DNA from 3 places in the Leucobacter albus genome. Region 2 is predicted to be linked to each of the others. Evidence: riboswitches for the same ligand, from Rfam matches in the RefSeq annotation. Region 2 holds a riboswitch; each other region holds the start of a gene.
What was found. A riboswitch is a leader RNA that binds a small molecule or an ion and turns the genes downstream of it on or off. The one in region 2 is predicted to bind thiamine pyrophosphate.

Region 1 (7,788 bases), on a different contig from region 2:
CCGCCGTCGCACCGCGACCCCTCACCAAGGTTCACAGCAGCCATATTCCATCGCGGCCGCACTCCACCGCCGCACACGCAACACCTAGGAGAACACGATGATTGCCCCGACCGGACTCCCGTTCCTCTCAGCTGACGACGTTCGCGCGCAGATCGACCCCGACACCGCGCGCGGGCTCATCGAGCGGGCGCTCCTTGACGGCTTCGACCCCGCGAACGACCCCGCACGCCAGTCGGTTGATGCGGGGGAGGGGCACCTGCTGCTCATGCCGTCGACGCTTGGGCAGTCGGTGGGGGTGAAGATCGCGTCGGTGTCGCCGGGCAACCCTGCCAAGGGCAAGCCGCGCATCCAGGCGCTGTACCTGCTCATGGATGCAGAGACCCTCACCCCGCAGCTGCTCGTCGATGGGTCGGCGCTCACCGTGATCCGCACCCCCGCGACGACCGCGGTGGCCGTCGACCGGCTCGCGGCCCCCGACGCCGAGCGGCTCGTCGTGTTCGGGAGCGGCCCGCAGGCGATCGACCACGTCCTGGCGTTCTCTCGGATTCGCGAGCTCACCGACATTCGCCTCGTGGGCCGCAACCCCGAGCGCACCGCGCCAGCGATCGCGAAGCTCGCAGAACTCGGCATCCAGGCCACGCTCGGAACCGCAGCGGATGTCTCCGACGCCGACATCGTGCTCTGCGCGACGTCGGCGAAAGACCCCGTGTTCGACGGCTCCCTCGTGCGCGACGGCGCCTGCGTGGCCGCCATGGGGTCGCACGAGGCCGACCGCCGCGAGCTCCCAGGCGACCTCATGGCGCGGGCGCTCGTCGTCGTCGAAGACCACGACACCGCGCTGCGTGAAGCTGGCGACGTGATCATGGCGGCGGCCGAGGGCAACCTCGATACCGATACGCTGCGGCCGCTCGCGGGGCTCGTGCGCGGCGAGATCGTGCGCGATGCGAGCCGCCCCAACGTCTTCAAGGGCACCGGCATGTCGTGGCAGGATCTCGCGGTTGCCTCCGGGCTCACCCCGCCTGCCGTGTAGGCTCTCGTCCCTCCCCCCCCCCCCGGGCTCGGGGCGTCGCCGGAGCACACGTTATTCACCGGAGCACACGTAATCCCACGTTAATAACGTGTGCTTTGGTGGCTAACGTGTGCTCCCGTGAACTGGGTGGCAGCGCCGGGCTCGCTGGTCTAGATGCGCACGAGCATCTTGCCGGTGTTCGCACCCTGCATCATGGCGAGGAACGCGTCGATCGTATTGTCGATGCCGTCGACGATGGTCTCGTCGTAGGCGATCTTGCCGTCCATAAACCAGCCCGTCATGAGCTCCGTGAACGCCGGCGCCTTGTCCCAGTGCTCGCCAACAGTGAAGCCCTGCATGGTGAGGCTCTCGGTGATCATCTTCGACATGTTGCTCGGGCCGGCCTGGCGCTCGGTCGCGTTGTACGCCGCGATCGCGCCGCAGAGTGCGAGGCGGCCGCCGCGGTTCATCGAGGCGAGCGCTGCCTCGAGGTGGTCGCCGCCGACGTTGTCGAAGAACACATCGACCCCGGCTGGGGCGGCCTCAGCGAGCTGCGTGCGCACCAGGCCGTCTTTGTAGTTAAACGCTGCGTCGTAGCCGTACTTCTCGGTAAGGAGCGCCACCTTCTCGGCCGTCCCCGCTGAGCCAATCACTCGGCCTGCGCCGAGAAGCTTCGCGATCTGGCCGACGGCGGTGCCGACGGCACCAGCGGCCCCCGAGACGAAGACGGTGTCGCCCTCGCGCAGGCCGGCGATTGCAGTGAGCCCGACGTAGGCGGTGAGGCCCGTCATGCCAAGCATGTGGAGTCGGAGCGAGTTGGGCAGGCCCGTGACCTCGGGGGCGGCGCGAAACTTCGAGGCGTCTGCCTGAATGACGTCGGTCCAGCCATGCTGGTGCAGCACGACGGTGCCAACGGGCAGCTGCTCGGCTGCAGACGCGACGACGCGGCCGATCGCACCGCCGGCGATCACGCCGCCGATCTCGTAGGGTGCGACGTAGCTGCGGGCGTCGCTCATGCGGCCGCGCATGTACGGATCAACCGAGACGAACTCGTTGACGACGCGAACCTCGCCGGGGGCTGGGTCAGCGTACTCGACGGTGACCGTGGCGAAGTCTTCGTGCACTGGCCAGCCCTTCGGGCGGCGGGCGAGCTGGATCTGGGTGCTCATGTCGTGGCTCATGGTGCTCCTTCGGCAGGTGTGGGCGGGGGCATGGGGTGAAGCTTGGAGGGGCGCCTTAGCTGAGCGCGCCGATGGCCTCCACGATAGGGCAGAGTGCTGGGGCAAGCGATCAGGGGCCGCCGCGACACTCCGGTGCGAACGCACGGGCTTGACCGCGCCCGTGCGTTCGCGGCTATGCTGAGGGTTCCAGTACACATCCGCTGGGGGGGCCCGAACGGGCTGAGATTCGCCGAACGAGGCGAACCACTCCAGGAACCTGATCTCGGTAATGCGAGCGGAGGGAAGCGGTCACTATGTTGATCCATGTTCACGTGTCACCCACGCCAATGGGAGACGAAAACGGTCGATACAGCTGCGTCGAGGGCGCGATTCGCGTCATCGAGCAGAGCGGCCTCGAATACGAAGTCGGTGCGCTCGGCACCACAATCCAGGGGCCGGCAGATAGGCTCTGGCCGCTCATGCGCGAGCTGCACGATGCCACCCTCGAAGCCGGGGCCGACCGCGTCATGACGCACTTTCGCATTCTCGAAGCGAAAGACGACGTCGTGGAGGCGTCGATGGCAGACCTCGTCTCTCGCATCACTCACTAGCGCCCAGACGCCGTGAGAATTCTCACACGGCAGATTCTCCCGGCACTCCTCGCCGCCCTCGGTGCGGTGCTGCTGTGGGGGCTGCTCGTGCGCGTCACCGACGCGCCCAGTTACCTGCTGCCGTCGCCCGCGAGCGTCTGGGAGGCGGGGTGGAACGATCGCGCGCTGCTCGCAGCTCACCTCGCGGCGACGATGCGGATCGCGCTTGCCGGCCTCGCGCTCGGCGCAGTCTGCGGCATCGGCTTCGGCACGCTGCTCGGGCTCTCGGGCACGCTGCGGCGCGCTGCCGAGCCGCTGCTCATCGCAAGCCAGGCCATTCCGCCGGTCGTGTTCGCCCCGATTCTCATTGCGGCGATGGGGTTCGGTGCATTCCCGAAGATTCTCGTCGTCACGCTCGGCGCGTTCTTCCCGATCGCGATCAGCGCGAGCGCCGCAATGCGCGACGCAGACCGGTACCTCGTTGACCTGCTCGTGTCGATGGGGGCGTCGCCCGTCACGGTGCTGCGCCGGGTGAAGCTCCCGGGATCCACCCCTGCGATTGTCGCGGGCGCGAAGGTCGCGGCGAGCTACGTCGTGTTCAGCGCGATCATTGCCGAGTGGATGGGGTCATCCATCGGGCTCGGCGTCTACCTCCAACGCTCGCAAGCGAGCTACAAGATGGACCAGCTGTTTGCCGCGGTCGGCGTGATCGCCGTGCTCGGCGTGCTGCTGTTCTGGCTTACTTCACTCATCGGCGATCTCGTGCTCTCACAGACCCGATCCACACGCAACAGAAAGGGCGTCTGACAATGACCCCGAACAGCTCTCACCGACGCATCGCACTGAGCGCGGCGGCGCTCGCCGCCTCGCTCCTCATCGCCGGGTGCGCGGCCTCCGCCCCGAACCCCGACGCAGAGCAGGGCGCGGCCGCCGACGGCCTGCGGCCCGTCACCCTTATGCTCAACTGGACGCCGAACGCGCACCACGCCGGCATCTACTACGCGCACGAGCACGGCCTCTACGAGGCCGCCGGCCTCGACGTCGAGATTCTCGAGCCGGGCGACGGCATCGGGGCAGACGCCTCGGTTGCCCAGGGGCGCGCCGACTTCGGCATCTCGCAGGCGGAGTCGGTGTTGCCGGCGCGCGCGGCGGGCATGGATCTTGAGGCGGTCGCGACGCTCCTGCCCGTCAACGATTCGGTGCTCATGGGGCTCGCCGGCTCCGGCCTCACCGCAGACCCCGGGTCGCTCGCCGGCCTGACCTACGGCGGCTACGGCGGGGCGCTCGAAACCGAGATCATCTCTGCGCTCGCTGAGTGCGGTGGAGCCGATGCTGCCGCGGTCGAGTTTGTGGAGATCGGCAACGTCGACTACCTCTCCGGGCTCGCGCAGCAGCGCTTCGACGTCACCTGGGTGTTCGGCGGCTGGGATGCGCTCCGCGCGCAGGCGGAGCGCGACGACGTCTCCCTCATCGCCCTGGCCGACCAGCAGGCGTGCATTCCCAACTGGTACACGCCCGTGATTATCGGAAACGCGAAGGCGATGACCGAAGACCCGGATCTCACCGAATCGTTCTTGGCCGCGACGAGCGCGGGGTACGACGCTGTCGTGGCGGATCCGTCGGCGGGCGCCGCGGCCATGCTCGCCGCAGCCCCTGAACTCGACGAGGGCCTCATCGCTGCGGCCGTCGACTACTACGCGCCGCGGTTCGCGCCCGAGGGCCGATTTGGGGCAATGGAGAGCGAGGTCTGGCAGCGCTTCACCGAGTTCCTCGTGCGCGCGAACATGCTCGATGACGCAACCGCACTCGATGGTGCCTGGACCAACGACTACCTGCCAGCGGCCTAACATGATTGCCAGCACCGGGCCCTCGCCAGCGGCGGGTGCGGGCGGCTCGGGCCCGCACCAGCGTCAGCGCCCGCAGTCGCAGTCGCAGTCGCAAGCGCACCAGCGCCCGCTCCCGCTCAGGGTCGAGTCGATCTCGCACTCCTACCCGGCGCCCGGCCCACGCCTCCTCGGGCGCCGGGCGAGGCGCACACCGACGCTCAGCGACGTCTCGTTTACCGCCGAGCCCGGTTCGCTCACCGCCATCGTTGGCCCGAGCGGGTGCGGAAAGTCGACGCTGCTGCGCATTCTCGCTGGCCTCGAAGCTCCCGACGCCGGCGGTGCGTGGCTGGGGCCAACCCAGCTGCTCGGCGTGCCGGGAGGCGTGGCCTACCACCCGCAACGCGACGCGCTGCTGCCGTGGCTCCGGGTGCTCGAGAACGCGACCCTCGGGGCAGAGACCTGCGGGCGAAACCGGGCCGAGTCGCGGGCCGAGGCACTCGCGCTGCTCGAACGGTTCGGCCTGACGGGGTATGAACAGTCGTGGCCCGACGAGCTCTCCGGGGGCATGCGCCAGCGCGTCGCGCTCATGCGCTCGTTCTTGATGCCGCAGCGGGTGCTGGCGCTCGACGAGCCGCTCGGAGCGCTCGATGCGCTGACGAGGCGGCAGTTGCAGCGGTGGCTACTCGAGATCGTTGAGCTCGACAGGCGGCCCATTCTGCTGGTGACCCACGACGTTGACGAGGCGCTGCTGCTCGCCGACCGCGTGCTCGTGCTGAGCGCCCGGCCCGGCCGCATTGTGCACGTCGAGGAGCGCCCCGCCGCGGCCGTCAGGCTCCGTGAACACGAGAGCGGAGCCGACCGGGCCGCGGCGGGGAGACTGCTCGCGCGGCTGGGTGTGTGAACAGCCTCGGGGCGGTCTACGGCGCGGCCGTCACGTTCCACCAGGTGATCGATGCGTCGAACACCGCGAGGTTTTCGAGCCGGGTCGAGTAGGCGAACAAGTCGTGGGTGTCGCCGAGGCGGCTGAGCGGGCGCAGGTCTTCGATGTATTGCTGCATATCGTCGTACAGAGCCTGCGCGTCGGCGAGCGTCTCGGCGCCGCGGTATGCGGCCTCGAGGGCAGCGAGCTCGGGGGAGCCCGCCTGGTACCCGGGGTTGCTCGACACCCACCCGATGGTTTGGGTCGGCTCGTTCTTCACAACCTGGGTGATGATGCCGAGATCCCACGAGTCGTAGTCGTTGAGGTAACGGTCAATGAACGCCGCCCACTCCATCGCCTCGATGCTCACGTTGACGCCGATCGCGGCCATCTGGTCTTGCAGCACGACCGCCGCGGCCTGCGCGTTGTTCGAGCTGCTGCTCACGATGAGCGTCAGGGCCTCACCGTTGTAGTCGCTCTCGGCGAGCAGCGCCTTCGCGCCCTCCGTGTCGGCCGCGTTGAACCCCGCCTTGCCGACGTCGGTGTTCCACACGCTCTGCCACGGCGCCGCCATGTTGTCGTGGATCAGCGTGTAGTTCTTCTCGTCGCCGACGGCTGCGAGCATCATCTCATCGCGGTCGTAGGCCATGTTCATGGCCTGCCGCAACCGAACGTCTGAGGCTGGCCCGCTGTGAATGTTGTAGGCGAGATTTTGCAACCCGTACTGGTACGTCTCTGGCACGATCGAATCATCGGCCTCGATCTGCGGCACCTGATGGTGCCCCACGCCGGTGACGACGTCGTACTGGCCGGTCTGCAGGCCGGCGACCGCCGTGGTCGCATCGTCGAGGAACGTGAACACGAGCTCATCTATCGATGCGTTCTTCGCGCCCGCGAGCCCGCTCGAGGGGGCGTCGACAGACTGGTAGTCGTCCCACTTCGTGAGGGTCAACGTTTGGTCAGCAATCCACTCCTCGACCCTGTAGGGACCCGAACCGATCGCCTCTTGGACGGGGTCGTCGCCAGCGGCCTCGATGACCTCGGAAGGCATGATAGCCGGCACATTGAGGAGCCGCGCCGCAAGCTGTAGCTCGTGGAGAAAACTCGCGGTCGGTACCGTGAGCTCGACGGTCAGCGGGTCGATTTCTGCCCATGTCGCGTCGCCGAAGTCGTCTTGCCCTGGGGCGGTCAGGCGCGTCCAACGCTCCATTGACGCAACCACGTCGGTCGCATCGAGGTCGCTGCCGTCGTGAAACTTGAGCCCCTCGCGTAGTACGAAGGTGTAGCTGAGCCCGTCATCGCTTCGTTCGTAGGATTCGGCGAGCATCGGCTGAACGTCGTAGTTCGCATCGATGGTGAGCAGCGTCTCGTAGATCGGCCGAGTGATTTCGGCGATCTTCTGCAGCTGTGTGAGGTGGGCATCGAGGTTTGGCGGCTGGTCGCTCATCGTGACGCTGACGGAGAATTTTCCCCCCTCGGCAGTGTCGGTCGGGCCGCTGCTGGAACAGGCAGCGAGTGCCAGAGCCGCCGCGAGAGGGGCTGCGAGTAGTGTCAATCGGGTCATCGGCTTGTGCATCGGTACATCACTCCTTGGGCCGGGGAACCGTTTGCTGGGTTCCAATTGGTTGCGGTTTGGCTACGACTGCGCGAGCGGGTGTGTGCTCAGCAGGCGTTCTCGGGTCGCTGCCGTCGTTGCGAAGTCGAGCGCCGTCTGCGCGAGCAACACTGCGCCGTCGAGGGCGGCAGCGTCGCCCTCTGGGCCTGCAGCTGCCCGCGCAAAGTCGCTGGTGTGCAGTGTGAGTTCTGGTCGATTCAGCCCGATCATGGGGTGGATCGCTGGCACGACCTGCGACACGTTTCCCATGTCGGTAGACCCGCCCGGCCCCGCGACAGCGAGCGGTTCGCGACCGAGTGCGTTCGCGTTCGCGTGGTAGTGCTCGAGGAGCTCATGATCGAGCAAAATGTTGGTGTAGAAACCGGTTGTTTTGCGCGTGATCTCGACCTCGCAACCGGTGGCGAGCGCTCCGGCTCTCACGCAGCGCTCGACGATTGCCGTGACGTGCTCGAGCTTCTCGACAGTCTCGCCTCGCACCATCCACACGGCCGTCGCGCTTCCCGGAATCACATTCGCGGCGCCGCCTGGCTCGCTGATGGCGTAGTGAATCTGCTGCCCCGGTCGCAGCTGCTGGCGTGCGAGACCAACGGCGGTTGCCGCGATCGTAAAGGCGTCGAGTGCATTCACCCCCTGCTCGGGCGAAAGTGAGGCGTGCGCTTCTTTGCCAAC
Region 2 (7,788 bases):
GGTGCCGAAGCCGGCGGCACCTATGTGTCGACGCCCGACGGGCTCAAGGTCGGCGGCAAGGCGCAGATCTTGAACGGTGAGGAGAGCTCGAGCTGGCAGGTCGCGCAGTTCGTGACCGGCCTCGCGATCGAGACCACGAGCCCAGACGTCTGGTACCAGGTTCCCGTACAGTCTGAGGCGGGCTTCACGACGCTGCGCGCAACCCCCGAGATGGCCGCTGCCGGCAACTGGGTGACGAGCCGCGCAATCGGGGCGCTGGCCGCGAACTCGCAGGCACCTATCAACGACATCGCCTTGGAGCTGGGAGCCCACTCCGTCATCGGCTACGGCTTCTTCGTCGACACCGGCGTCACCGCGACCGTGAAGAGCATCACCGCGAATGGCAAGCTGACCGACTTCGCGAAGAAGCCGTTCACCCCGCGCCCAGACCTTCCAGGGGTGGGCATTGGCCAGGGCATCGATGTCGCGCCACCTGCGGCCGTCGGCACGATCAAGGTGAAGCAGGGCGCAGCGGTTCGCCTCGTCGCCCCGGAGGGCATCTTCGTGCCGGGCGAATCGGTCACCGTGACGCTGCACTCGAAGGCGACCGCGCTCGGCTCGTTCGCCTCGAACGCGTTGAACGGTGCGGTTGACGGGTCAGCGACCGTTCCCGCAAACACCCCGGTCGGCACCCACCGAGTGCTGTTCCAGGGTGCGAACAGCTACTACTGGGCCCCGGCGGCCTTCGTCGTTACGGCGGCTGACACGGGTAACGCCGGTAATACCGGTGGCACGGGCGGCACCGGCAACGGCACCGTCAGTGATAAGGACCCGGCGAAAGCGGGCGGCGCGAAGGGCCAGCAGCTCGCTGTCTCGGGCTCCGAGCAGAATCTGCTGCCCGTCGCGCTCGGCGGCGTCGCACTCGCGCTCGGTGCGGGGCTGATGCTCCTGCGCCGCCGCGCGCGCTAAGCGGCTGCCAGCCTCAGCGCTGCAAGTGGCGCCCCGATACCTCACGGTGTCGGGGCGCCACTTGCGTGCCAGCGCCCGCGGATCCGCCGCTGGCAGCGAACCCACCGAGTCACAGAGCGCAACACGCGCCCCCGCGCGGGGCCCGCGCGGCATACTTGAACAATGAGCCAGGTACAGGGAGCCCACCTCGTGGGCAGCATCAACTTCGACGACGCCGAGACGACGCTGCGGGTCGCGGCGGAGCAGCTCGGCGACCGGCTGCGGCGCATACCCGACGGCGAGGTTGGCGAGCGCTTTCACTGGATTCTGTTTCAGGCAGACGTGCTCGGCCAGGCCGCCGGCATCGAGCGCGTCGGCGACACCCCGATTCCGCTGCGCATGCTCGATATTCGGCCGGTGCGGCTCGCCGAGGGGGTCGACGCCGCGAGCATCGAACTGCCGCCGCTGGGCTACGCGGCCGCGGCGCGCGAGTCGTGGGAGGTGTTCGAGCGGCTGCAGCGGGACGGCGTGATCGCCGAGCACACCCGCTTCCAGGTGTCACTGCCGACGCCGCTCGCGGTCGTCGCGAGCCTCGTCGCCGCTCCCGACCGGGCAGCGTTCGAGCCAGTGTACGAGGCGGCGCTCGCGCGCGAGCTCGACGAAATTCTCGCGACGATTCCGCACGACAAGCTCGCGATTCAGTGGGACGCGGCGCTCGAGTTTGCGATCATCGAGGGGGTCACCGGCCACGCCGGAGCGTTCGAGTGGTTCGACGACGTGTGGGCCGGCACGACCGAGCGGCTCGCGCGGCAGCTCGACCGGGTGCCGGCGGGCGTCGAGGCCGGCGTGCACCTGTGCTACGGCGACGTCGCCGAGAAGCACTTCGTCGAGCCTGCCGACACCGAGCAGCTCACCCGCTTCGCTAACCGGGTGCTCGAGCTCACGGCCCGGCCCCTCACGTGGCTGCACCTGCCCGTGCCGATCGAGCGCGACGACGCCGCGTACTTCGCCCCGCTCGCGCGGCTGCAGCTGCCGGTCGAAAGCGAGCTCTACCTCGGCCTCGTGCACCGCGAAGACGGCGCTGAGGGCGCCGAGCGGCGCATCGCGGCTGCGCAGGCACATGTCTCGCGCGACTTCGGGGTCGCGACCGAGTGCGGCTTCGGCCGCGCGCCGGAGGGCACGACCGTGCCGCTGTTCGAGGCGCACCGCCGCGTCGCGCTCGCCTGGTAGGTGCCAGGCGCGGCCCGGTAGACTTTGGGGCGATGAGAGCAATACTGACCGGGGTCGTCGCAACGATTGAGGCCATCGCGGTCGCGCTGGCCACGCTGCTGGTTGCCGCCGCCGTCGCCTTTCTCGTGTGGTGGCTCGCGTTCGACCTGGGTGCCGAGCCCGCCGACGTGTTCGCGGGCGCGGGCGCGGCCTGGCTGCTCGCGCACTTCGTGCCGCTCGGCGTCGAGCTCTCGCCCGAGACGATGCAGCTGCTCGGCTTCGGCCCCGAGGCACTCGCCTTCACGCTCTCGCTCGCGCCGCTCGGCATCACGCTCGTGACCGTCGGCTTCGCGGCGCGCGCCGGGTGGCGGTTCGGGGGCCGCGGCGGCGCCGGGGCCGCCGGCGTGCTCGGCGGGGCACTGGGGTTCGGCGCGGTCGCCGGCGTGGTCGCCTCGCTCGCGCCGCTCGTGCGCGGTGGGTGGTTTGCCGCCGCTGCGGCCGCAGGGCTCGTGTACGGCGCGGGCTCGGCGATCGCCTTCGTGATTCGCGCGGCGCGCGAACAGCACGGTTGGTGGATCGCGGCGCTCGGGGCGACCGAGGCCGCACTCGCGAAGCTCGGCTTGCCGCGCCCCGCCGCATTCGCGTACCGCGCGGGGCAGACCCTCAGGCTCGCGGTGATGCTGCTCGCCGGCTATCTCGGTCTTGCGGGCATCGCGTTCGCCGCCTCGCTCCTCGGCAGGTTCGCCCACGTCGTTGGCGCCTCCGAGGCGCTGCAGCTCGACCTCTGGGGCACGCTGCTGATGTTCGTGTTGCAGCTGATGCTGCTCCCGGTGCTCGTGTTGTGGGCGGGTTCGTGGCTGACGGGTGCCGGCTTCGCCGTTGGAATTGGCAGTTCGGCGTCGCCGTTCGGGCAGCTGCTCGGGCCGCTGCCGGGGCTGCCGGTGCTCGCCGCCATACCCGAGGGGTGGGGGAGCGGCGCGGTGATTGCGCCGCTCTTGCTCGCGCTCGTTGGCGTGGCGATCGGGGCCGCGCTCGGCGAGCGGGCCAGGCAGCAGACGCTTGGGGCGCTCGCGGCGCAGGTCGTTGGGGCCGCGGTCGCGGCAGGGCTGGCGATCGCGCTCGCGAACTGGGCGGCGAGCGGATCGCTGGGCCCGGGCCGGCTGGCCGAGGTCGGCCCAGCGGTGTGGCTCGGGGCTGGGCTGGCCGCGGCCGAGCTCGGGCTCGGGTGCTTTCTCGGCGCGCTCGCGGCGCGCGCAGACGTCGCGAGGCGGATCCGCGTGGGGCGCGAGGCCGGCCCGCGCCTCGGAGGCGTGACCGACCCCGACGCGGGCGCTGAGGCGCTGGCCGGGGCACCTGCCGGGGTGCCCGGTGGAGTGCGGGTCGGGGAGCGCGCCGGGACGGACCGCGGAGCGAGCCTTGACCGTGAGGAGGCGCCTGGTGAGGAACGCCTCGCCCCCGTGGCGCGGCTGTGGCCTCGGGCCGCGCGCCGATCGGGCTCGGAGGCTGGCATCGGAGTGCTCGGCGAGGAACTTGACCCCGACGACCAGCTCACCGAGCCGCTCGACGGCGTGGTGGGTGGCGGTAGTGCTGGCGGCGCCGACGGGTTCGCTGCCGGGGGGTACGGTACCGATGCGTACGGTACCGATGCGTACGACACCGATGCGTACGACACCGATGCGGATGACACCGATGCGTACGACACCGATGCGTTTGGTGCCGGGGTGCTTGGCGCCGACGGACCCGGCGCGCCAGTGCCAGAGGCCGAGCTGTTCGATCAGCACGACGCCGGTCGCGATGACGGTCACGACGCCGGTCACGATGCCGGTCACGATGACGCCGGCGGGCAGGCCGAGAGGCGGGCCCCGGGCGCGACCGGAGCCCGCGAAGCGGGCCGCGAGCCCGACGCCGAAGAGCTCATCGAGGCGTATTCGTGGGAGAACGTTGACCTCGACGCCCAGGCCGACCCCGAGCCGAAGCGGCAGGGTTGGCGCTGGCCTGGCCGCAAGGGCTAGGCTGGGGGAGTAATCCACGGGAGTCCCGGCGCGCGGGGCTGAGAGGGAGCACGCGTGCTCTGACCGTTTCACCTGATCTGGTTCATGCCAGCGGAGGAAGGACTCTTCTCGTTATGCGTACACACTCGCGTTCCAAGACCCGCGTATTCGCGCTCGCCGCGTTGCCACTCGCGGGCGTACTCGCGCTTACCGGGTGCGGCGCTGCCGACGCCGGCGAGCCCGCAGCCAACAACCCCAAACGGGTGTCGATCGTGGTGCACGACAGCTTTGTCGACGGCGATGCCTTTGCCGCCGCGGCGAGCAAGGCCACCGGCTTCGACGTCGAGGTGCTGACTGCTGGCGACGGCGGCGAGCTCGCGAACAAGCTCGTGCTCACCAAGGGAGCCCCGATAGCCGACGCGTTCTTCGGCATCGACAACACCTTCGCCTCGCGCCTCATAGACAACGACGTTGTCGAACCCGTTGCCGTCGACGCGCTCCCGGAGCGGGCCGTGAAGATCGCCGCCGAGCTCGATGGGGCAACCGCCGAGCAGGTACCGCTCGTGCCCATCGACATTGGGGCGACCTGCGTGAATATCGACAGCGACTGGTTCGCCGAGCACGGGGTTGCTGAGCCTGCAACGTTCGACGACCTCGCGGATCCGCAGTACAAAGATCTCGCGGTGCTGCTCGACCCGACCGGCTCGAGCACCGGCGCCTCGTTCATGATTGCCACGATCGCGAAGTTCGGCGAGGACGGCTTCGTCGATTACTGGAAGAGCCTCGAGGCCAACGGTGCGCGCATCGTGCAGGGGTGGACCGAAGCCTACAACACCGAGTTCAGCGGGGTGAACGAGGCCGGCTCCCGGCCCATCGTGGTGTCGTACTCGACCTCACCCGCGTTCACGGTGAACGACGACGAAACCGCCTCGAACACCCGCGCGCTGCTCGACACCTGCTCAAGCCAGACCGAGTTCGCCGGCGTGCTCAAGGGCAGCGCGAACCCGGAGGGTGCCCTCGCCGTCGTGAACTACCTGCTCTCGGAGGAGTTTCAGTCGGGCATCGCCGACCAGATGTACATGTACCCCGTCGATGAGTCGATCGAGCTGCCGAGCAGCTGGGCGAAGTTCGCGCCGCTGCCCGCTGACGGTCAGGCCCATGACCTGAGCTCAGCCGAGATTCAGGCGGGCCTCGACGGCTGGCTGCGAACCCTCGGCGACGCCGTCGGGCTGTAGCGGGGCTCGCTCGCATGGGGAGGCCTCGGTGAGGGCGGTGACGGCGGTGACGGCGGTGGCCCGTCGCCCGCTCGGTGCGCTCGCGTGGGCGCTCGCTGCGGCCGTTCCCCTGGTTTTTGTCGGCATCTTCTTTCTGTGGCCGGTTGTCGCGCTTGTCGCGACGGGGCTCACGAGCGGTGGCCAGCTTGACCTCGGCGGTATCACCGAGGTGCTCGGGCTCGAGCGCAGCTGGCGTGTGCTCGGCAACACGCTCACACAGGCGAGCCTCGCGACACTCGTTGCCGTGCTACTCGGCGTGCCGGCCGCGTTCGTGCTCTATCGGCTCGAATTTCGCGGCCGCGGGGTGCTGCGGGCGCTGCTCACCGTGCCGTTCGTGCTACCAGCGGTGGTCGTTGGCGTGGCCTTCACCGCGCTCTACGGGCCGGGAGGCGCGCTGCACTGGCTCGGGCTCGATCGCTCGCTCACCGTCGTCGTGCTCGCGCTCGCGTTCTTCAACGTCACCGTCGTCGCCCGCACCGTCGGCGGTTACTGGGCACAGCTCGACACCCGCCAAGGGCAGGCCGCACGCACGCTCGGAGCCGGCCCCGTGCGCGTATTCTGCACGGTCACGCTGCCCGCACTGGCACCCGCCCTCGCCTCGGCCGGTGCCCTCGTCTTCCTGTTCTGCGCGACCTCGTTCGGCGTCGTGCTCATTCTCGGCGGCCGCGAGTTCGCGAACATTGAGACCGAGATCTATCGCCTCACCGTGCAGTTTCTCGACCTGCGCTCGGCTGCCGTGCTGTCGCTCGTGCAGTTCGCAATCGTCGCGCTTGCGCTCGCGGTCTCGGCGCTCCTGCGCTCGCGCAACGAACGCGCCCAGGCGGTGCGCGACGAGGTGCGCGCGCCGCGCCGCGGCGACACCCCCGTGCTGCTCGTCTTCGGTGCGACCGTGCTGCTACTGCACGCGCTCCCGGTCGGGGCGCTCGTCTGGCGGTCACTGCATGCTGTTGGCGGAGGGTTCTCGTTTGAGAATTACCGGGCGCTCGTCTTCCCGCCCCCGTCGTCGCCGCTGCACGGCTCGGTGTTCGACTCGGCGGCGCTGTCGTTTGGCATCGCCTGCGTTGCGACGGTGATCGCGGTAACGCTCGGCATGCTCGTGTCGCTTATCGTGTCGCGCCGGCCTCGCTCACAGGGGCTTCGCCGCGGCATCGCAATATACGACGCGGCGGTAATGCTGCCGCTCGGCATCTCGGCGGTGACGCTCGGCTTCGGGCTGCTGCTCACGATGCACCGCCCGCTCGGCCTCGGCTTTGATCTGCGCACGTCGGTCGTGCTCATACCGATTGCGCAGGCGCTCGTCGCGCTGCCGCTCGTCGTGCGCACGCTCACGCCGGTGCTTCGCGCCATCGACCCGCGCACCCGGGAGGCCGCGATGATGCTCGGAGCCTCGCCGTTTCGGGTGCTGCGCACGATCGACTTCGCGCTACTCGGGCGCTCGGCCGGGCTCGCACTGGGCTTTGCGTTTGCGGTCTCGCTCGGGGAGTTCGGGGCGACCGCGTTTCTCGTGCGACCCGACGCTCAGACGCTGCCGGTCGCGATTGCCGCGCTGGTCGGCAGCCCAGACCCCGCGAGCTACGGGGCGGCGCTGGCCGCGTCGGTCGTGCTCGGCGGGCTCGCTGCCGGAATTATGCTGATGGCCGAGCGCTGGCGCGTCGACGGCGGAGTAGGGGGAAGCTGGTGAACATGCTCGGAGATGGTTCGCGTGCTGGTGCTGGTGCTGGTGCTGTCGGTGCTGGTGGTGAGTGTGGCGATGGGCTGGCTGTGCGCGCCGTGACGGTTGCCTATCGGCGCGACGAACCCGTCGTGCGCGGTGCGAGCTTTGACGTGCAGCGCGGCGAGGTCGTCGCGCTGCTCGGCCCCTCTGGCTGTGGGAAGTCGACGCTGCTTCGAGCGATTGCGGGGCTCGAACCCCTTGCCGGCGGCTCCGTGAGCTGGGGCGGGGAAGACCTTGCCAGGGTGCCAGCGCACCGGCGCGAATTTGGGCTGGTGTTTCAAGACGGGCAATTGTTTGCGCACCGCAACGTCGCCGAGAATATCGCCTACGGGCTGCGAGTGAAACGCTGGAATCGACAGGCCCGCGAGGCCCGGGTGGGCGAGCTGCTCGACCTCGTCGGTCTACCGGAGCTCGGTGCGCGGCCCGTCACCGAGCTTTCTGGCGGGCAGCGCCAGCGCGTCGCGCTCGCCCGCGCGCTTGCCCCCAGCCCGCGGCTGCTGCTGCTCGACGAGCCGCTGTCGGCGCTCGACCGGGAGCTGCGCGACCGGCTCGCCGTCGACCTTGCCGAGCTGCTGCGCGCCACTGGAACAACCGCGATGCTCGTGACACACGACGAGGGCGAGGCCGAAACCATCGCCGGTCGTGTGCTGCGCATGCGCGAGGGGCTGGTCGC
Region 3 (7,788 bases), on a different contig from region 2:
GAGAGCCCGGAGGAGGGAACGGACCTCGCGGATATTCGCTCCGTCTCCGTGCTGCTTGAGCCCGTCGAGGCCGACGCCGAAGCACCCGACCCGAGCATGGTCGCCGAGGCCGATGGCGGCAGCGTCATCGAGAGCGACTGGGTCGCAGGGCACGGAGGCGTCGCGTTCTCGCTCACGCTCGGCACCGCGGTCGCCGGGTCGACGGCGACGACGGTGTGGGTTCCCGGTGTTGAGGCGCAGGTCGGCGGGGCACAGTGGGGTGACTACCCGGCGCTCGACGGGCCAGCTGCGGTCGCGGTGGTGCAGTCGCTGCTGTCGTAGCTGCCCGAGCGCGCAGCAGCAGGCGCGCAGCCCGCTGCCGGTAGGTCGGGAGCCAGCAGCTCGCAAGCCCGGTGCAGCGCCGTTAGCGCCACCTGCGCCACCTGCGCCACCCGCACGGCCGCCCCCGCACGGCGGCACAGCTCGCGCAGGCTACTGCGGTGGTCATGCAGTGGTGCGGCCGCCCAGCGCGCGGTGCATCGCCGACGCTACGGCAGGTCGACCGACTCGGGGTCGGTGCCGAAGCGTTCGCGCTGCTTGCGGTGCTTGTCGGATTCGAGCGCGAGCTGCTTGCGCTGCTGCTTCGCTTCGAGCGCGAGTTGCTTGCGTTCGAGGCTCGCCTGTTTCTTGCCCGCTGCGAGCTGTTTGCGCTCGGCCTGTCTCACGGCGCGCGGCTGCCGGGGTGGCACCTGCGCGAGCACCTCGGGGTAGGCGAAGGGCGCAGGGCCGAACGCCTGGCGGGCCGACCGCACGACCTTTTTACCAAGCAGCCGGTTGCCCGTGCCGCCGATGACCGCCCCGACACCGTAGGGGATAGCCTTGCCGATCACGGAGGCCGTGCCGGTTTTCGCGAGCTTCTTCAGAAACATCGACCGCAGCTGGTCGACCGCGGGCCCGACGAGGTTCTTTGGCATCGCGGTCGTCACGATCTCGCTCCAGAATGCGTTGCGCGCCATGCCACCTGCGACCTGGCCGGTTACCTGACGCAGCAGGGTCGCGCCCTCATCGCCAAGCATGAGCGCGAGGATGAGGGCGTGCGTGCGGTCGCGGTCAGTGAGCACGATGCCGTGCACCTCGGCGACAGCGTGCGCGAACAGCGCGGTTGCCTCGATGAACCCCAGGGTCTCGGCGCCGGCGAGCGCGAGTGCTGCAGCCGTGCCCACCGCTGGGATCGCTGCTGCTGCGCCGACGCCCGCGCCGCCAGCCATCACGGTGGCGAGGTAGTGGCGCTCGAGCATCTCGGTGAGCTGCTGCGGGGTCGCGCCGGGGTGGCGGGAACGAATGCGCCTGAGGTGGGCGAGCACGATCGGCCGCTGCACCGTGAGCACGCCGTCGAGCGCCTTCGCCACCGCCGGGTGCTGCTGGTGGTAGCCAGAGCCCGAGGGGGCCTGCGGCGCGGCATCGACAACGATGATCGGCTCTTCGGGCCGGGGCGCATAGCGGGGCTGATTCATAGCGACATGCTAACCAGCGAGGCTGGAAGCGGGGGCATGCGTTCGCTGTGGGGAAACGGGGCAGGGAACCCGCCCGCGCGGCCGGCAGGCCGGCAGGCCGGTAGGCCGGCTTGCCAGCCCGTACGGGGCGTGCGCTAGGCTGGCTGCCAACGACACGGGGTGCCGCAACCAGCGGCTGAGATCAGACCCGTCGAACCTGCTCTCGTTAGTACGAGCGAAGGGATGTCCCTATGCACGCACCATTTTCCGCGCCCGCAGCCGAGCTGGCGGAGGTGACCGCAGCACTGCTCGCTAGCCTGCGGGCCCGCGGCCCGCTCGTGCACTGCATCACGAACGGTGTGGTGCAGGGCTTCACCGCGAACGCGCTCCTCGCCCTGGGCGCAGCTCCCGCGATGGTCGACATCACGGGAGAGGCCGGGTTGTTCGCCGCCGCGGCAGACGGGCTGCTTGTGAACCTCGGAACCCCGGCGCCCGAGCAGCGCGACGCGATGCGCGAGGCCGTCGCCGGGGCGAACGCTGCCGGCACCCCGTGGGTGCTCGACCCGGTCGCGATCGGTGCGCTGCCGATTCGCACGGCGCTCGCCAACGAGCTTGTGCGCGAGCGCCCGACCGCGGTGCGCGGCAACGCCTCCGAGGTGCTCGCGCTCGCCGGGCTCGGAACCGGTGGCCGCGGCACCGACGCGTCTGAGGCGGCAGCGGCCGCGCTGCCAGCTGCGGCCGCCCTCTCGGCGCATCACGGTGCGGTCGTCGCAATCTCCGGCCCCGAAGACCTCGTGCACGCCGCCGGCCGCACGGTTCGCGTGCTCGGCGGCGACGCCCTGCTCACCCGCGTGACGGGCGGTGGCTGCGCGCTGGGCGCGGTGACCGCGGCCTTCCTCGCGGTGCGCGGCGACGAGCAGCCGGCGGCCGCCGTGGCAGCGGCCCACGCCGTCTACGGGCTCGCGGCCTCGGCAGCCGCGGCGGGTGCGAAGGGCCCAGGGAGCTTCGCCGTGCGGCTGCTCGACGAGCTGTCGCTGCTCACCCCCGAGCGGGTGCGGGCGGAGGCAGTGTTTGCGGAGGCAGACGCATGAAGCTCGACCTCTACCTCGTCACCGATGCGGCGCTGTGCGGCGCGCGCGGCGTCGTCGAAACTGTGCGCCAGGCGGTCGACGGCGGCGTGACGATCGTGCAGCTGCGCGACAAGCTGAGCACCCCGGCCGAGCAGCTCACCGAGCTCGAGGCGCTCGCCGCCGCAATCGACGGCCGCGCGGATCTCGTCATCAACGACCGGCTCGACGTCGCGGTGGCGGCGCGCGAGCGCGGCATCCCGGTCGCCGGGGTGCACCTCGGGCAGGGCGATGACGCCGTGACGCGCGCACGCGCAGAGCTCGGCCCCGACGCGATCGTCGGCCTCACCGCGAACACGGCGGCCCACCGCGAGGCAGTCGCGCGTCTGGCACCGGGAACGGTCGACTATCTCGGGGTCGGCGTGATCCACCCCACCACCACGAAGCCAGACCACCCGGCCCCGCTTGGCGTCTCAGGGTTCCGCGAGTTCGCGGCCGCAACCGCGCTGCCGTGCGTCGCGATCGGCGGCGTACAACTCGCCGATATCGCACAGCTCCGCGCGGCAGGCGCGGCGGGCGTCGCAATCGTTTCAGCGCTGTGCGCAGCGCCCGACCCAGCGGCAGCCGCCCGCACACTGATGACCGAGTGGCAGGAGGCCGCCAAATGACCGCACCGTTCACCCCCAACATCCTCTCGATCGCGGGCACCGACCCGACGGGCGGCGCCGGCATTCAGGCCGACCTGAAATCGATCGCCGCGGGCGGCGGCTACGGCATGGCAGTGGTCACCGCGCTCGTCGCCCAAAACACCAGGGGCGTGCGCGAGGTGCACGTGCCAGACACCGCCTTCCTGCGGGCGCAGCTCGACGCCGTGTCAGACGACGTGCGCATCGACGCGGTAAAGATCGGAATGCTCGCGAACACCGAGGTGATCGAGACGGTCGCAGACTGGCTCGGCGCGGTGCGCGGAGCTACGGCGCAGCCCAGCTTCCCAGTCGTGCTCGACCCGGTGATGATCGCGGCGAGCGGCGACCCGCTGCTCGCGCCCGAGACGATCGAGGCGCTCAGGCGGCTCATTCCGCTCGCCGACCTCGTCACGCCCAACCTGTTCGAGCTCGCCGAACTCACCGGTGAGGCGGTCGCCGCAGACTGGGCGGCGGCGCTCGCGCAGGGGCGCAGGCTCGCCGAGGCAACGGGCGTGCGCGTGCTCGTGAAGGGCGGGCATCTCCCCGGCGAGAGCGCGCCCGATGCGCTCGTTGCACCGGGTGGGGAGGTGACGGAGTTTGCTGGGTCGCGGATCCACACCCCGCACACCCACGGCACCGGCTGCTCGCTCTCCGCCGGCGTCGCGACGAGAATCGCGCGGCGGCCGGGCGACTGGGCGGCCGCGGTCGGCGAGGCGAAGGCGTGGCTGCGCGAGAGCCTCGCCGCGGCGGGCGAGCTGAGCGTCGGCGGTGGATCGGGCCCGCTCAACCACCTCGCCGGGCTCTGGCTGCGCGGCGGCCTCGAGACCCGGCCGACGGCCGAGGCCGTGCGCGAGACCTGGTGGGCAGGCATCGCCACCGTGCGGGAGCAGACCGAGCAGCTCGGCTTCATCAGGGGCCTCGCCGATGGCACGCTCGAGCGCGCGCACTTCCTCGAGTACATCGCGCAGGATTCGGTGTACCTGCACGCCTACGCCCGGGTGCTCGCGCGTGTGTCGGAGATCGCGCCGAGCCCCGAGGAGCAGGCATTTTGGGCCCGCGCGGCGCACGGGGCGATCATGGGGGAGCTCGAGCTGCACCGCGCGCGGCTCGGTGACGACGCGCCGATTCACGTCGCGAGCGCCGCGCCGTCGGCAGCGACGAGCGGCTACGTGAACCACCTGCTCGCCGCGAGCACGAAGGACTACGCCGAGGCCGCGGCCGCGGTGCTGCCGTGCTTCTGGGTCTACGCCGATCTCGGCAAGCGCCTGGTGTCGGGCGCGATCCATGCGCGTGCCCAGCAGGCTGATCACCCGTACGCGGAGTGGATCGCCACCTACGATGATGCGGGCTTCGCCGCCGACAACGAGACCGCGATCGGGTATGTCACTGCGGCCGCGGCCGCCGCCGATGCCGCGACGCGGGAGCGGATGTGGCGGGCGTTCGAGGTCGGTGCGATCTGGGAGCGGGAGTTCTTCGGGCAGACGCCAGCCGGGTAGGCGGGTGGCTGCGGTCGGGTTGCTGGGCCGGGGCGCTGCGGTGGGCTGCTGGGCCGGGGCCGGGCCGGGGCGCTGCGGTGGATATGGGATCTGCGGTGGATAGGCCTGAGGCGGGCGGATCGGGGCTTTGTTCGGCCGATTGCCGATGCTGTGCAGCGGGCGCGGGGTGGATCGGGCCGAGCGCCCGGGCGCGGGGCTAGCTGGCGACGAGCTGGTGGGCCTCGCAGCGCGGGGCCTCGTGGGTGGCGCAGGCCACGAAGCGCGCACGGCAGGAGCCCTCGGCGCAGTCGACGAGGTTCGCGGTCGGGGCCCCGCACGCCCGGCAGCTGCCGATGACCTTCGCGCCCGGTGCGAAATCCATCGCCTCGCGGCCGTCGAACACGGCGAGCGAGCCCTCCCACAGCCCGTCGTTGCCGAAGGCCTCTCCGTAGCGAACGATGCCGCCGTCGATCTGGTAGACCTCTTCGAACCCGCGGGCGACCATTGCCGCCGAGAGAATCTCGCAGCGAATGCCGCCCGTGCAGTACGTCACGATGGGCTTGCCCTTGATGTCGTCGTAGGCGCCGGATTCGATCTGCGCGATGAAGTCGTGTGTCGTCTGCACATCGGGCACGATAGCGCCCTTGAACTTGCCGATCTCGGCCTCCCAGGCGTTGCGGCCGTCGAAGAACACGACGTCGTCGCCGCGCTCGGCCACGAGCTCGTTCACCTTCTCGGGAGAGAGGTGCGTGCCGCCGCCGACGACGCCCGTCGCGTCGACGACGGTCTCCTCGGGAATACCGAAGGCGACGAGCTCGTCGCGTACCTTCACGCTGAGCTTCGGGAAGTCGGCGCTCGCCTGCCAGGGCACCGAGCGATCCACGCCCTTGAGCAGAGCGGGGGCGACGGGCACGAAGCCGGTGCCCTCGCTCCACTTCACCTCGAGGCCTGAGAATGGCCCGTACTCGCGCGTGCGCTTCAGGTACTGCTTGCAGGCATCGATCTCGCCGCCGACGGTGCCATTGATGCCGTGCTTCGAGATGATGATGCGGCCGCGCAGCCCGAGCGACTCGCACAGCTCGCGCTGCCACAGCATGACGGCCTCGGGGTCACTGATCGGGGCGAACGCGTAGTACAGCAGAATCTTGGGATGGCTCACGCCCCCAATGGTACGCGCTCAGCCACACGTTCCCGCGTGAATCAGCTGGGCCCCGTGGTCGGAAGCCTCCGTCATGAGATAGTCGGCGGAGCCATTTGCTGATTGGTTGAGGAGGTCGCGGTTGCCCCCGAGGAAGAGTACCGTGTAGGAACTCGTTGCGGCCTCGAAGTGCGTTCCGGCCGGAATGCTTGCCGGCATGCTCGTATTGCAGGTGCCGACGATGCGGGCGTGCGCAAACTCGTGCTTGATGAGGTCAAAGAAATAGGGGTCGTAAATGAGATTGCCGTAGTTCACGTGCTGCTCATTCACGAAGATTGTGAAGGGGCGCTGGGGGCAGTAGGCGCCGCCGAGATCTTCCGGGCGCAGCGACAGCGTGCTTGTATCGGGGCAGGCGGCGAAGAAGTCATCCATGGAGCTGCTCAGGTGCATACCGAGCCCGGCGGCGAGTTCGTTCACCGCCGAGACGTAGGTGCCGTTCGCGTCAAGATAGGGCACGAAGCCGGCGGCAAAAGCCTCGCGCTGGGCGTTGAAGGCCTCGGTTCCGCGCGGGTAGTACTCGCCGTGATAGTTATATTTCGTGCCGTCTTCGAGCGTGATGACGACGAGCTTATCGAAATGCTCCTGCGCTAAGAACCGACGCTCGAGCTCGGTGACAGCGTCACTCGCTTCCTGTATCCCAGCATCGAGATCGGCGTCTGCTGCGGTGATAGAACCAACGAACCCCAGCTCCTTGGTTTGCGTCTCAAGCAGCGACAGGAAGGCTCCGACGTAGTGTTCGTCGTAGCCTGCCTGGCCGTTCGGGAAGAACTGGGAGAGCTCCTCGGGAGTCATTGCCGAGTACTTCTCGTAGGTGCCATTCACGATCGCATCGGCAGCCTCGAAGCCGGGACGCTCGGCGCCCGTGACCGGGCCGGCTGACGGTGGGGCGGGGGTCCAAGTACCCGGGCGCGAGAGGGCGTCGGTGAGGTCGGAGGTAGAGCGCAGGAAGTTCGCGAGGCTCACAACGAGTGCGATCACGATGACGATCGCGACGCCCACGCCTGCGATCGCCCACCCGATCCAGCTGCGCTTTTTCTGCGGGGCTACCGCCTGCCCCGCCGGCGGGAGCTGGCCGGCGAACTGGCCAGGGAACTGGCCAGGGAACTGGTTCGTGGCCTGGCCGGCGCCGGGCAAGTGGCCCGGATGCCAGGGCTGCTGCTGGCCTGGCCAGGCGGCGGGAGCCGGAGCTGCGCCGGGCTGCTGCGCCTGCCACGGCTGTGCAGGCGCAGCCTGTTGGGCGCTTGCGGGGAGTGGTGGCTGTGCGGGAGGAGCCTGCGGGGCGCCTGCGGTCTGCGCGCGCACCTGTGCCCCAGGCTGCGGCGCCGGCTGCCCCGCTGGGGCGTCGCCGTAGAGCCGCTCCAGCTCGGTTGTGCCGAGCTGCGGCGGTCGCTGCGGGAGCTGTTGCGGCGAGTGAGCCTGCTGGTGCGGCGCCACGGGGTAGCCGGGAAGCTGCTGCGCAGCGAAGGGCTGCGCAGCGAAAGGCTGAGCGGGGTCGGTCTGCGCTGGGTACGGCTGCGCGGGCGGCTGGGTCTGCGGCACCTGCTGTTGCGGGAACTGCTGTTGCGGCACCTGTGGGTAGGGCGACCACGGCTGCGGCGCTGGGAGCGGGGGCTGCTCAGCGGGCGGCGGGGCGGTTGCGTCGCCCCCTGCGTGCGGGTCGTTCGGCGTTGGCTGAGCGGGGTTCGTCACTGAATCAGACCGTTTCTGCTGGCGGCGTGTGGACGGTCTGAGTCTACAAGCGCGATGTGAGGGCGCTCCAAGCATCGTTCTACGGCCGCGGATCCGCCCCGCGTGAAAATCTGATATTGCGGTGAGGCGCGCTTGCGCGTAAGCTTGACCCTTGGTCGTGCGCCGTCCCAGTGCACGCACCGCGGGAACCGTTTCGTGAGG

Region 1: linked by a shared signal. The riboswitch ahead of ABD115_RS11930 (thiamine-binding protein) and the one ahead of ABD115_RS15805 (thiamine ABC transporter substrate-binding protein) in region 2 are both predicted to bind thiamine pyrophosphate.
Region 3: linked by a shared signal. The riboswitch ahead of thiM (hydroxyethylthiazole kinase) and the one ahead of ABD115_RS15805 (thiamine ABC transporter substrate-binding protein) in region 2 are both predicted to bind thiamine pyrophosphate.

The regions. Positions count from the first base shown of each region.
Region 1 covers NZ_BAAAKZ010000010.1:178,825-186,612, reverse strand. The annotation lists gene ABD115_RS11940 (ornithine cyclodeaminase family protein) at 98-1,030, shown strand; gene ABD115_RS11935 (NADP-dependent oxidoreductase) at 1,180-2,190, opposite strand; TPP riboswitch at 2,383-2,490, shown strand; gene ABD115_RS11930 (thiamine-binding protein) at 2,502-2,780, shown strand; gene ABD115_RS11925 (ABC transporter permease) at 2,793-3,566, shown strand; gene ABD115_RS11920 (ABC transporter substrate-binding protein) at 3,569-4,606, shown strand; gene ABD115_RS11915 (ABC transporter ATP-binding protein) at 4,608-5,486, shown strand; gene ABD115_RS11910 (ABC transporter substrate-binding protein) at 5,503-6,951, opposite strand; gene ABD115_RS11905 (M20 family metallopeptidase) at 7,141-7,788, opposite strand, start outside.
Region 2 covers NZ_BAAAKZ010000017.1:172,977-180,764, reverse strand. The annotation lists gene ABD115_RS15820 (LPXTG cell wall anchor domain-containing protein) at 1-948, shown strand, start outside; gene ABD115_RS15815 (hypothetical protein) at 1,111-2,157, shown strand; gene ABD115_RS15810 (cell division protein PerM) at 2,190-4,148, shown strand; TPP riboswitch at 4,155-4,264, shown strand; gene ABD115_RS15805 (thiamine ABC transporter substrate-binding protein) at 4,262-5,362, shown strand; gene ABD115_RS15800 (ABC transporter permease) at 5,391-7,082, shown strand; gene ABD115_RS15795 (ABC transporter ATP-binding protein) at 7,085-7,788, shown strand, end outside.
Region 3 covers NZ_BAAAKZ010000001.1:178,105-185,892, forward strand. The annotation lists gene ABD115_RS00815 (hypothetical protein) at 1-321, shown strand, start outside; gene ABD115_RS00820 (hypothetical protein) at 528-1,493, opposite strand; TPP riboswitch at 1,639-1,733, shown strand; gene thiM (hydroxyethylthiazole kinase) at 1,724-2,563, shown strand; gene thiE (thiamine phosphate synthase) at 2,560-3,207, shown strand; gene ABD115_RS00835 (bifunctional hydroxymethylpyrimidine kinase/phosphomethylpyrimidine kinase) at 3,204-4,721, shown strand; gene ABD115_RS00840 (tRNA uridine(34) hydroxylase) at 4,918-5,859, opposite strand; gene ABD115_RS00845 (hypothetical protein) at 5,878-7,587, opposite strand.